3 linked regions of the Sulfuricurvum kujiense DSM 16994 genome follow. The main gene of each other region encodes a partner of the protein of the gene in region 3 in a complex. Links are inferred from orthologs where the notes say so. Each region holds a gene or a part of one and is shown on either strand. Other genes may lie near its edges. The genes, in order: accB, accA and accD.

Region 1 (3,049 bases), 1.3 Mb from region 3 along the record:
GGATTATAGATAAAAATTGAGCATCTTTCCGCTTTGCTTACTTGTTTGGCATACTCGGATATCATCGGAAGACCTTCTGATAATGCCGGACGCTTAAGCAGCGCCCGCCCAAAATCAGCTAAGGCGGTATACGAAGTGGTCATGCGTACCTCATTGGACAAAAATTCTGAAAAAAATAAATCGTATCGAGTTAAAGCTAAAAAGTAAATTTAGAAGAAATTTAAGAAGGGAAAATCTGTCTTGAAGCGGCAAGCATAGCCAAAGGGAACTATATCCTTTGGCGTTAGAATATCGTAAGAATTAAAGGCTGTGCTCTTTTTTGTAGGCGATGATCATTGCGTACGCTTCGTCTTTCAACAACAATTTTTCTTTTTTGAGTTTTTCAAGCTCAAGATCGGTCATTGGAACGTCACCGTTTTCAGCTTTGGTGATTTGGTTGTCTAGATCATTGTGACGATCAAAAATTTTCAAAAAGTGGGCATTAGCCGCATCATTTTGTTTCATATGGGTAATTACATCGCGGTATTCGTGCAACATTCGGGAGTCCTTGCATGGAAATTTATCGGAATTATACCACTACTTAATTTAAAATCCGCGGAAGAGTGATTCCCTCTTGCCCCTGATACTTGCCGCTTTTATCTTTATAAGAAGTTTCGCACATATCGTCGCCTTGTAAAAAGAGCACCTGTGCTATCCCTTCATTGGCATATATTTTTGCCGGAAGAGGGGTGGTGTTGGAAATTTCGATGGTAATATGCCCCTCGAATTCCGGTTCAAACGGAGTAACATTGACAATAATACCGCACCTAGCATAAGTCGATTTACCCAAACAGATCGCCAACACGTCACGGGGAATTTTAAAATATTCTACGGTTCGCGCCAATGCGAACGAGTTCGGCGGGACAATGCATACATCGCCCGTAAAATCGACGACATTCATATCATCAAAATGTTTCGGGTCGACGACAGTAGAATTTAGGTTGGTAAAAATTTTAAATTCATTCGTCACACGGATGTCGTAGCCGTATGAGCTAAGGCCGTAACTGACGACGCCCAAGCCTACCTGATCCTCGCAAAACGGGGAAATCATTCCCTCTTTTAATGCCTTTTCACGTATCCATCTATCGCTTTTTAAACCCATATTCAATCCGTTGTTAATTTTATTTGTGGTAGTATAACACATCTATTACCCTACTTTTAGGAGCATTCTTCCGATGGATATGAAACAAATTAAAGCTCTTGTGCAAGAGTTTGATGCCAGTACTCTTTCAAAATTAAAAATTACTCAAGACGCTTTTTCTATTGAACTTGAAAAAAATATCGGTGCGGTTGCCGCACCAATGATGGCAGCTCCGGTTGCAGTGGCGGCAGCTCCGGTTGCAGTGGCGGTTACCGCAGAATCTGCAGCAGCAGTTCACACTGGGGATATGATCCTTTCTCCGATGGTAGGGACGTTTTATTCTGCCCCTTCTCCGGATTCGGCTCCGTTTGTAAAAGTGGGCGACCGCGTTAAAAAAGGACAAGTTATCGGTATTCTCGAAGCGATGAAAATTATGAATGAACTTGAGGCCGAATTCGACTGTAAAATTGTTAGTGTTTTGGTTTCCGATTCTCAGGCAGTTGAATACGATATGCCACTTTTTGCGGTTGAGAAGCTTTAACCATGGCGGAACTCAAACGTATTTTAGTCGCGAATCGGGGTGAAATTGCCCTTCGTGCGATCCGAACAATTAAAGAGATGGGGAAAGAAGCGGTGGCGGTTTATTCGACCGCCGACAAAGACGCATCGTATTTAAAACTGGCCGACGCCGCAATTTGTATCGGTGCCGCACCAAGTTCCCAGAGTTATCTCAATATACCCGCGATCATTGCAGCCTGTGAAATCAGCGGATGTGATGCGGTATTCCCGGGATACGGATTTTTGTCCGAAAATCAACATTTTGTTGAAATTTGTACCCACCACGGGATTAAATTTATCGGACCGACACCTGAAGTTATGGTGATGATGTCGGACAAATCAAAAGCCAAAGATGTCATGATCGCGGCAGGTGTCCCTGTCGTCCCCGGGTCTGACGGTGCTATCAAGGATATCGCGGAAGCAAAAGTACGCGCAAAAGAAGTCGGGTATCCGGTTATTCTCAAAGCGGCAGCAGGCGGCGGCGGACGCGGTATGCGCGTCGTCGAAGACGAGAGCTATATCGAAAATGCTTTTTTGGCGGCGGAAGCGGAAGCGATCGGTGCATTCGGCGACGGTACGATTTATATGGAGAAATTCATTAAAAATCCGCGCCATATCGAAGTACAGGTGATTGCGGACAGCCATGGCAACGTGCTTCATATCGGTGAGCGTGACTGTTCGATGCAGCGCCGTCACCAAAAATTGATCGAAGAATCTCCCGCAGTAGCATTGACTCCTGAAATTCGTGCCGAACTGCACGCTTCTGCCGTCCGTGCAACGAAGTACATCAAGTACGAAGGGGCAGGGACGTTTGAATACCTTCTCGATGCGGACAAAAAGTTTTATTTTATGGAGATGAATACCCGGCTCCAGGTAGAACACTGTGTCTCCGAAATGGTCAGCGGACTCGATCTAATCGAAATGATGATCCGCGTTGCCGAAGGTGAAGCGCTTCCGAGCCAAGAGAGCGTCGTCCTCAAAGGTCACTCGATTGAGTGCCGTATAACAGCCGAAGATCCGATCAAGTTTTTGCCGTCACCGGGAAAAATCACCCAGTGGATTGCTCCGGGCGGGCGGAATGTCCGAATTGATACCCATGCGCATGCCGGTTATATCGTTCCTCCGACCTATGATTCTATGATCGGAAAATTGATCGTGTACGGAACGGACCGTAACGATGCGATTGCTCGTATGCATCGTGCGCTGAGTGAATTTACCATCACCGGGATCAAAACAACGATTCCGTTTCATATGAAGATGATGAAAAATCCTGACTTCATTAATAATAACTTCGATACCAAATACCTCGAAAACTACAGCGGCTGATCGCTGCTGTAGTCTATAATATATTCAAATATCACAAAATTGCCA
Region 2 (2,981 bases), 760 kb from region 3 along the record:
CGATGTTCAAGATGATTTTTTCTCCGATGTCCATTTTCCGACCCTTCGCGTCATCCGTGCTCAAAAAAAAGAAGACATACTAACGTACACTGATGAATACCGCCTTATTGATGCGTACTGTGAAGCGTATGGAGGAAGCGGAAAACGCCTTAACATCGAATGGTTTGAGGGGATCGATTGTTCAAAAATCATCCTAGCAGGCGGGCTTGATCCCGAGAATGTCGCTTCACTTAAACCGTACGGATTCTACGGTGTCGATGTCAGCAGCGGTGTCGAAGCCTCATATGGGAAAAAAGACCATAAACTGGTAGAGACGTTTATCCAAAAGGCAAAAGTGTGAAGCTGTTCGACCCGAAAATTTTGTCACGTTTGTCTAAAAACGGTATCCCGAAAGAGGAATTTGAACTCCTCTTGGGCAGTGATGCCGATCTGAGGCTCGAGCTTCTCAAATCGCAGGGGATGAACATCATTCTTCATGAGGAGATGTATTGCTTTCAAAGCGCCATAACTTCCGTAAAAGATACTCTCTTTTGTATCGTCGATGTTGAATCAAACGGTTCAAAACCCGCCCACCACCAGATTATCGAAATCGGTGCGGTTAAGCTGCAAAACGGAAAAATAATCGATACCTATGAGAGTCTTGTCTATTGTACCGATATCTCCGATCAGATTCAGGAGATTACCGGTATCAAAACGGAGCAAACCCTTAAAGCTCCGGCCATGAGCAAAGTAATGCGCGAATTTCGTCTTTTTCTCGGCGATGCAATTTTCGTAGGACATGATGCCAAATTTGACTACAACTTTGTATCGGCGATGATGGAGCGTGTCGGTTTATCAAAACTTCTCAACCGCTCTTTATGTACGATTGATTTGGCGGAGAGAACCATCGAGTCTGAACGATACGGTTTAGCCTATCTAAACACAGCACTGGAGCTCTACAAAGAAGCCACTCACCATCGCGCCCTCTCCGATGCCATGACAACGACAAAACTACTCAAGCGTGTCCTCAATCTTCTCCCATCCTCCATAACCAATAGCGAAGAGCTCATCGCATTTTCAAAAGAGGCGAAACGTCTGAAACGTCCGAAACCGAAAAAAGAAGAGAAAAAAGAGACGGAAGAAAAAGAAGCGGTGAAATAAAGCACGCATACGTGCTTTCTAATGCGGAAACAGCATTTGATTATTCGCTGAAGCGTCCCATACCGACAAGACGGTTGTAACGCTTATCAAGGCGCTCGGAATCACTCAGCTTGCGAAGTGTATTGACCTGAGTCATAAAATATGATTTAAGGGCGTTTGCGGAGCCCTCTTTATCACGATGTGCACCGATCAGCGGCTCATCGATAATATCATCGATCAAATCAAGCTCTTTCAGGTCGGCAGAGGTGATTTTAAGCGCTTTCGTTGCCGCTTCTACTTTGGTCGGGTCATTCCACAAAATTGCCGAACACCCCTCAGGTGAGATAACACTGAAGACGGAGTAGCGCATCATAGCGAGGCGATCCGCTACACCGATCGCCAAAGCACCTCCGCTTCCCCCCTCGCCGATGACCACCGATACGGTAATCGTATTGAGGTTTGAGAGTTCGAGAAGATTTCGGGCAATCGCTTCGCTTTGGTTACGCTCTTCCGCACCCAGACCCGGATAGGCGCCCGGAGTGTCGATCAGCATCAGAAGAGGAATATTGAATTTTTCCGCCATTTTGGCCGCACGAAGTGCTTTGCGGTACCCTTCAGGATGAGGCATACCGAAGTTTCGTTTGAGCTTATTTTTGGTTCCGCGCCCTTTTTGTTCACCGATCACCATAACCCGTTCATCACCGATGGTGCCGATATAGCAGATAATAGAGAGATCATCTCGAAAGTGACGATCTCCGTGAATTTCATACTTTTTATCGAGGATAAGGTTGATATAATCAAGGGCATACGGACGGTCTTGATGACGCGCGAGCTGAAGCTCTTGATACGGGGAAAGATTCGCGTAGGTTTTTTGAACCTCTTTATCTAAATCCTGCTTGAGGATCTCTACGGCATGGTGATCGTAGCGAACTTCTGCAGCTATGATCTCCTCTTGAATTTGACGGATATTTTGTTCAAAATCTAAATAGGTAGCCAAAGGCTTGCCCTCTTATATTTTTTTGAAAATGACAACACCGTTGGTGCCGCCAAATCCAAAAGAGTTAGACATAACGATATTAAGTTCCGCTTTACGTGCCGTATTCGGAACGATATCCAAATCGCAGTTTTCATCCGGATTGACGTAGTTGATAGTCGGAGGGATAATACCGTCACGCATCGCCATAATACTGATAACCGCTTCAATACCGCCCGCTGCACCGAGACAGTGCCCCGTTTGCCCTTTTGTCGAACTCACCGGAGGACAGTTCTCTTTGCTTCCGAATGCGATTTTGAGTGCTGCCGTTTCGTTTTTATCGTTGGTCGGAGTACTGGTTCCGTGCGCATTGACATAGTCAACTTTAGGATTCCCCGCCATTTTAAGTGCCGCTTTCATTGCACGAAGCGGCCCCTCAAGACTTGGTGTTGTAATGTGATTCGCATCACCGCTCTCACCGAATCCGATGACTTCCGCATAAATACGGGCACCGCGCGCCACTGCCGCATCGTACTCTTCGAGTACCAATGCGGCAGCCCCCTCGCCCATAACGAACCCGTCACGATCCGCATCGAACGGACGTGATGCATGTTTCGGATCATCGTTGCGGGTAGAAAGCGCTTTCATTGATGCAAATCCGCCGATACCGACACCGGTAATCGCCGATTCAGCCGCGACGACCAGCATTTGATCAGCACCGCCGACCATAATTGTTTTTGCCGCTTCGCTGATCGCATGGGTTCCTGCCGCACATGCCGTTACCGCTGATAGGTTAGGACCTTGAAGGCCGTGATCGATAGATATAAACCCGCCGAGCATGTTTACCAATGCTCCCGGGATAAAGAATGGAGAGATACGGCGTGCACCT
Region 3 (3,159 bases):
TTTGTTGTGAACCGATCGCATTTTCTACCATATTGTCATTGCTGACAGACGCATAATCACCCTCGTCATTGAGTTCCAACTCACGCAACTGGTTCATTTCACTCTCAACGCCGGTAAGATTTTTGATAATCTGAGTTTTTCGCGTCAGTAATATCTCCTCGAAATAATGCAGTTCATGGTCTCTCATCAATGCTCCTCATTTGTGGTACGGATGGTTTGCTAACAGTGAATAGGCACGGTATATCTGCTCTAACAGCACCGCTTTTGCGATTTTATGGCTCATTGTCATCTCAGAGAGGCTGATCGCCGCATCGCACTGGTCTACGAAACTTTTTTCAAAGCCGTATGCCCCGCCTATAAAAAATTGCAACGAAATTTTATCACTTATAAGCTTACTAAATGCAAAGCTGTCCATTTTTTTTCCCTCGGGGTGGAGGGCAATCGAGTAATTTTTACCCAACATCGGTGATAATAATTTCGAATACGCCGCTTGCGATGCTTCAGGACTGATCGTATGCGCTTTGACAATCTCTTTGGGAAAGAGTTCAACATCGTCCACTTTTGCAAAGCGGGAGATCATTTTCATCTGTTCTTGATAGAGGGGATCGTATAAGGAACGCTCTTTTTTCGCTATCGTGACAATGGAAATGTTCATAACAGTCCCGATCCTATGACATGATAGGCTACATGCTGAAATCTATCGTCAAGTTTCACTCCGCCGATAGCGGCAACAGGATGCTTGGAATGTGCGGCGATCGCATCGAGACGATCTCCCAGAACTTTGGCATCCGATTTTGTCGATGTAGCGCGATAAGCTCCCAAACCGACATAATTAAGGTCAAGGCGGTTTGCAATCTCAATCTCTTCAACATTATGGGTGGAGAGACCGATAATTTTATCTTCGCCGATTGCCATTTTCAGGATCTTGATCGCACGTGCGGGATCGGGATCGATCGTATACAAATCTTCCTGACCGATATGGACGCCGTCGCAAAAGGGGGCAAGTTCATAATGATCGTTAATGATTAAAAAACCCTCCCAAACTTGGCGTAGGGCGATCAATTCCGTTTTGATGGTAGCGATATCGGAGTGTTTGTTGCGGTATTGAAGAACGCTTGCCCCGAGAGATTTGGCACGTTTGGCAAAAGAGAGGGTATCTACCCCCTTTTGATGAAGCGTCTGCGTGTCACAAAGAGCGTAAAGCTGCATATTTACGGAAGAAGCAGTTTGAGCATATCACTCAACGTCTCTTTAAGTTCGCTGCGCTCCACGATCATATCGATAGACCCCTTTTCGAGTAGGAACTCCGCACGCTGGAATCCTTCGGGAAGATCGCTTCCGATCGTTTGTTTGATAACACGCTGACCCGCGAATCCGACCAGTGCACCCGGCTCGGCGATAATGATATCTCCCAGTGTCGCGAAAGAGGCACTGACACCCCCCATCGTCGGATCGGTCAGCAATGAGATATACGGAAGCTTCGCATCCGCAAGCTTCGCTAACGCTGCCGATGTTTTAGACATCTGCATAAGGGAGAACGTACTCTCCTGCATCCGTGCACCGCCGCTGGCGCTTACGATGATCAGCCCCATACGTTTCTCTAAGGCACGGTTTACGGCACGGACGATTTTCTCGCCCTCAACCGAACCGAGCGATCCACCCATGAAATTAAAATCAAAAACGACGAGCTGTGCGGGAACAGAGTTGATCGTACATTCCCCGCTGACTACCGAAGAGTAGGTTCCGTTTTTGGCATATCCCTCTTCGACACGCGCCGCATAGCTTTTTTTATCCACAAAGTTCAACGGATCGATCGGGCGGAGATTGCTGTCGTATTCGACAAAACTCCCCTCGTCGCTAATCAAAGCAAGTCTCTCTTTAACACCGATACGTAGATGAAATCCGCATTTTGGGCAAACATGGTTTTGTTTTTCAATCTCTTTGTAATACATCAGTGACTGGCACGAAGGACATTTTACCCAGTGAGACGGCGCCTCGCTTTTAGTGGGCTGTTTTTTCTTTTCGGAGTCCCCGAACAGGTTAAATAGACTCAAAAATACTCCTTTTCTACAATCGAACGTATCTGCTCAAAAAGCTCTTTATCCGCACACATCAGGATATATCTATCATCGTTAAACACATAAAGGTGCTCACTCAGATAAAGCCCGGCTTGGATATCGTATGGCCGCATTGTACCTAAAAATAGCACATATTTCACATAAGGGGCATACGCCAACGAGAGGGCTAAGGCCCCGGGAGAGCGAAATTTGAGCTTTTTTTCCATCAGTTTTCGGACTAGATCGGGATGTTCCGGCGCTTTTTCAAAAAGACCGATTTTGGCAGATCTGTTGATCGTAATTTCATGTTTTTGGGAAGAAGCGCGCAGCGTAGTCGTATAATATTCGTTCTGTGTGCGGACGAAAATATCACCGTTTGCCAAATTACAAACGAGTGCTTCGGTTGTATTTCCTTCTGTAACGCGCGCAATGGAAATACCGTAATAAGGAAGTCTGGAGATAAAATTGTCGCTGCCGTCGATGGGATCGAGGATGATATTGATCGAAGATTCGGGGCTCATCCAACCGCTTTCTTCGGAGAATACCGAACCGTACGGTGAAAGACGGTTAAAACAGATCGCTTCGGCTTTGAGATCGACGCCGTTGCTGATGTCTCCGCCCGCCCCTTCTTCATGAAGAAGGTATAAGGAGGAGTCACCCTCTTCCAAGAGTGCCGCTATCTCTTGGCATGCGGCGATGGCCGCATTGACAAAATCGCTCATTAGCGAAGGAGAGATTTAACGATAGAGCGTGCCGCTTCGCGACCGTCATACGCAGCCGTAACAACCAGATCGGCACCGCGATAGCAGTCACCGCCGGCGTAGATTCCCGCCGTCGTTGTTTCGTGTTTATCGTTGACGATAATACCGCCCCAGCTGTTCACAGAGATACCGTTTTCGGCTAAGAACGGAGGGACGCACGGATCGAATCCGAGCGCCATTATGATAACGTCGGCATTGACGTTAAAATCGCCCCCTTTGACCTCTTCCATTTTTTGGCGTCCCGACTCGTCTTTGGCACCGAGAACGGTTTTGGCCATATGGATACCGACCGCTTTTCCGCTGTCGTTTAGGATAACCTCTTTCGGAGAGGCGTTAAAGGT

The links.
Region 1: the proteins of accD (region 3) and accB are in contact, whole or in part, in a solved structure (PDB 8UXZ), measured with the Escherichia coli proteins. The link is inferred for Sulfuricurvum kujiense DSM 16994 from one-to-one orthologs.
Region 2: the proteins of accD (region 3) and accA are in contact, whole or in part, in a solved structure (PDB 8UXZ), measured with the Escherichia coli proteins. The link is inferred for Sulfuricurvum kujiense DSM 16994 from one-to-one orthologs.

What each region holds. Positions count from the first base shown.
Region 1 is NC_014762.1:2,385,398-2,388,446, reverse strand. The notes cover bases 49-2,937. They hold accB (acetyl-CoA carboxylase biotin carboxyl carrier protein), read left to right. Parts: upstream 49-1,214; coding sequence 1,215-1,661; downstream 1,662-2,937. Other genes in these bases: SULKU_RS11930 (acetyl-CoA carboxylase biotin carboxylase subunit), read left to right, coding at 1,664-2,937; dcd (dCTP deaminase), read right to left, coding at 581-1,141; SULKU_RS11945 (HP1242/YdcH family protein), read right to left, coding at 301-537; SULKU_RS11950 (GAF domain-containing protein), read right to left, coding at 49-143. Also shown: more of SULKU_RS11950, read right to left, coding at 1-48; more of SULKU_RS11930, read left to right, coding at 2,938-3,004. UniProt on the Escherichia coli protein: This protein is a component of the acetyl coenzyme A carboxylase complex; first, biotin carboxylase catalyzes the carboxylation of the carrier protein and then the transcarboxylase transfers the carboxyl group to form malonyl-CoA.
Region 2 is NC_014762.1:362,406-365,386, reverse strand. What follows is about bases 149-2,969. They hold accA (acetyl-CoA carboxylase carboxyl transferase subunit alpha), read right to left. Parts: upstream 2,117-2,969; coding sequence 1,181-2,116; downstream 149-1,180. Other genes in these bases: SULKU_RS01870 (beta-ketoacyl-ACP synthase II), read right to left, coding at 2,129-2,969; SULKU_RS01880 (3'-5' exonuclease), read left to right, coding at 337-1,140; SULKU_RS01885 (phosphoribosylanthranilate isomerase), read left to right, coding at 149-340. In the rest of the region: more of SULKU_RS01885, read left to right, coding at 1-148; more of SULKU_RS01870, read right to left, coding at 2,970-2,981. UniProt on the Escherichia coli protein: Component of the acetyl coenzyme A carboxylase (ACC) complex. First, biotin carboxylase catalyzes the carboxylation of biotin on its carrier protein (BCCP) and then the CO(2) group is transferred by the carboxyltransferase to acetyl-CoA to form malonyl-CoA.
Region 3 is NC_014762.1:1,124,929-1,128,087, reverse strand. Bases 134-3,132 are described here. They hold accD (acetyl-CoA carboxylase, carboxyltransferase subunit beta), read right to left. Parts: upstream 2,055-3,132; coding sequence 1,212-2,054; downstream 134-1,211. Other genes in these bases: SULKU_RS05680 (glutamate synthase subunit beta), read right to left, coding at 2,779-3,132; SULKU_RS05685 (inositol monophosphatase family protein), read right to left, coding at 2,051-2,779; SULKU_RS05695 (thiamine phosphate synthase), read right to left, coding at 652-1,209; SULKU_RS05700 (23S rRNA (pseudouridine(1915)-N(3))-methyltransferase RlmH), read right to left, coding at 197-655; dksA (RNA polymerase-binding protein DksA), read right to left, coding at 134-187. In the rest of the region: more of dksA, read right to left, coding at 1-133; more of SULKU_RS05680, read right to left, coding at 3,133-3,159.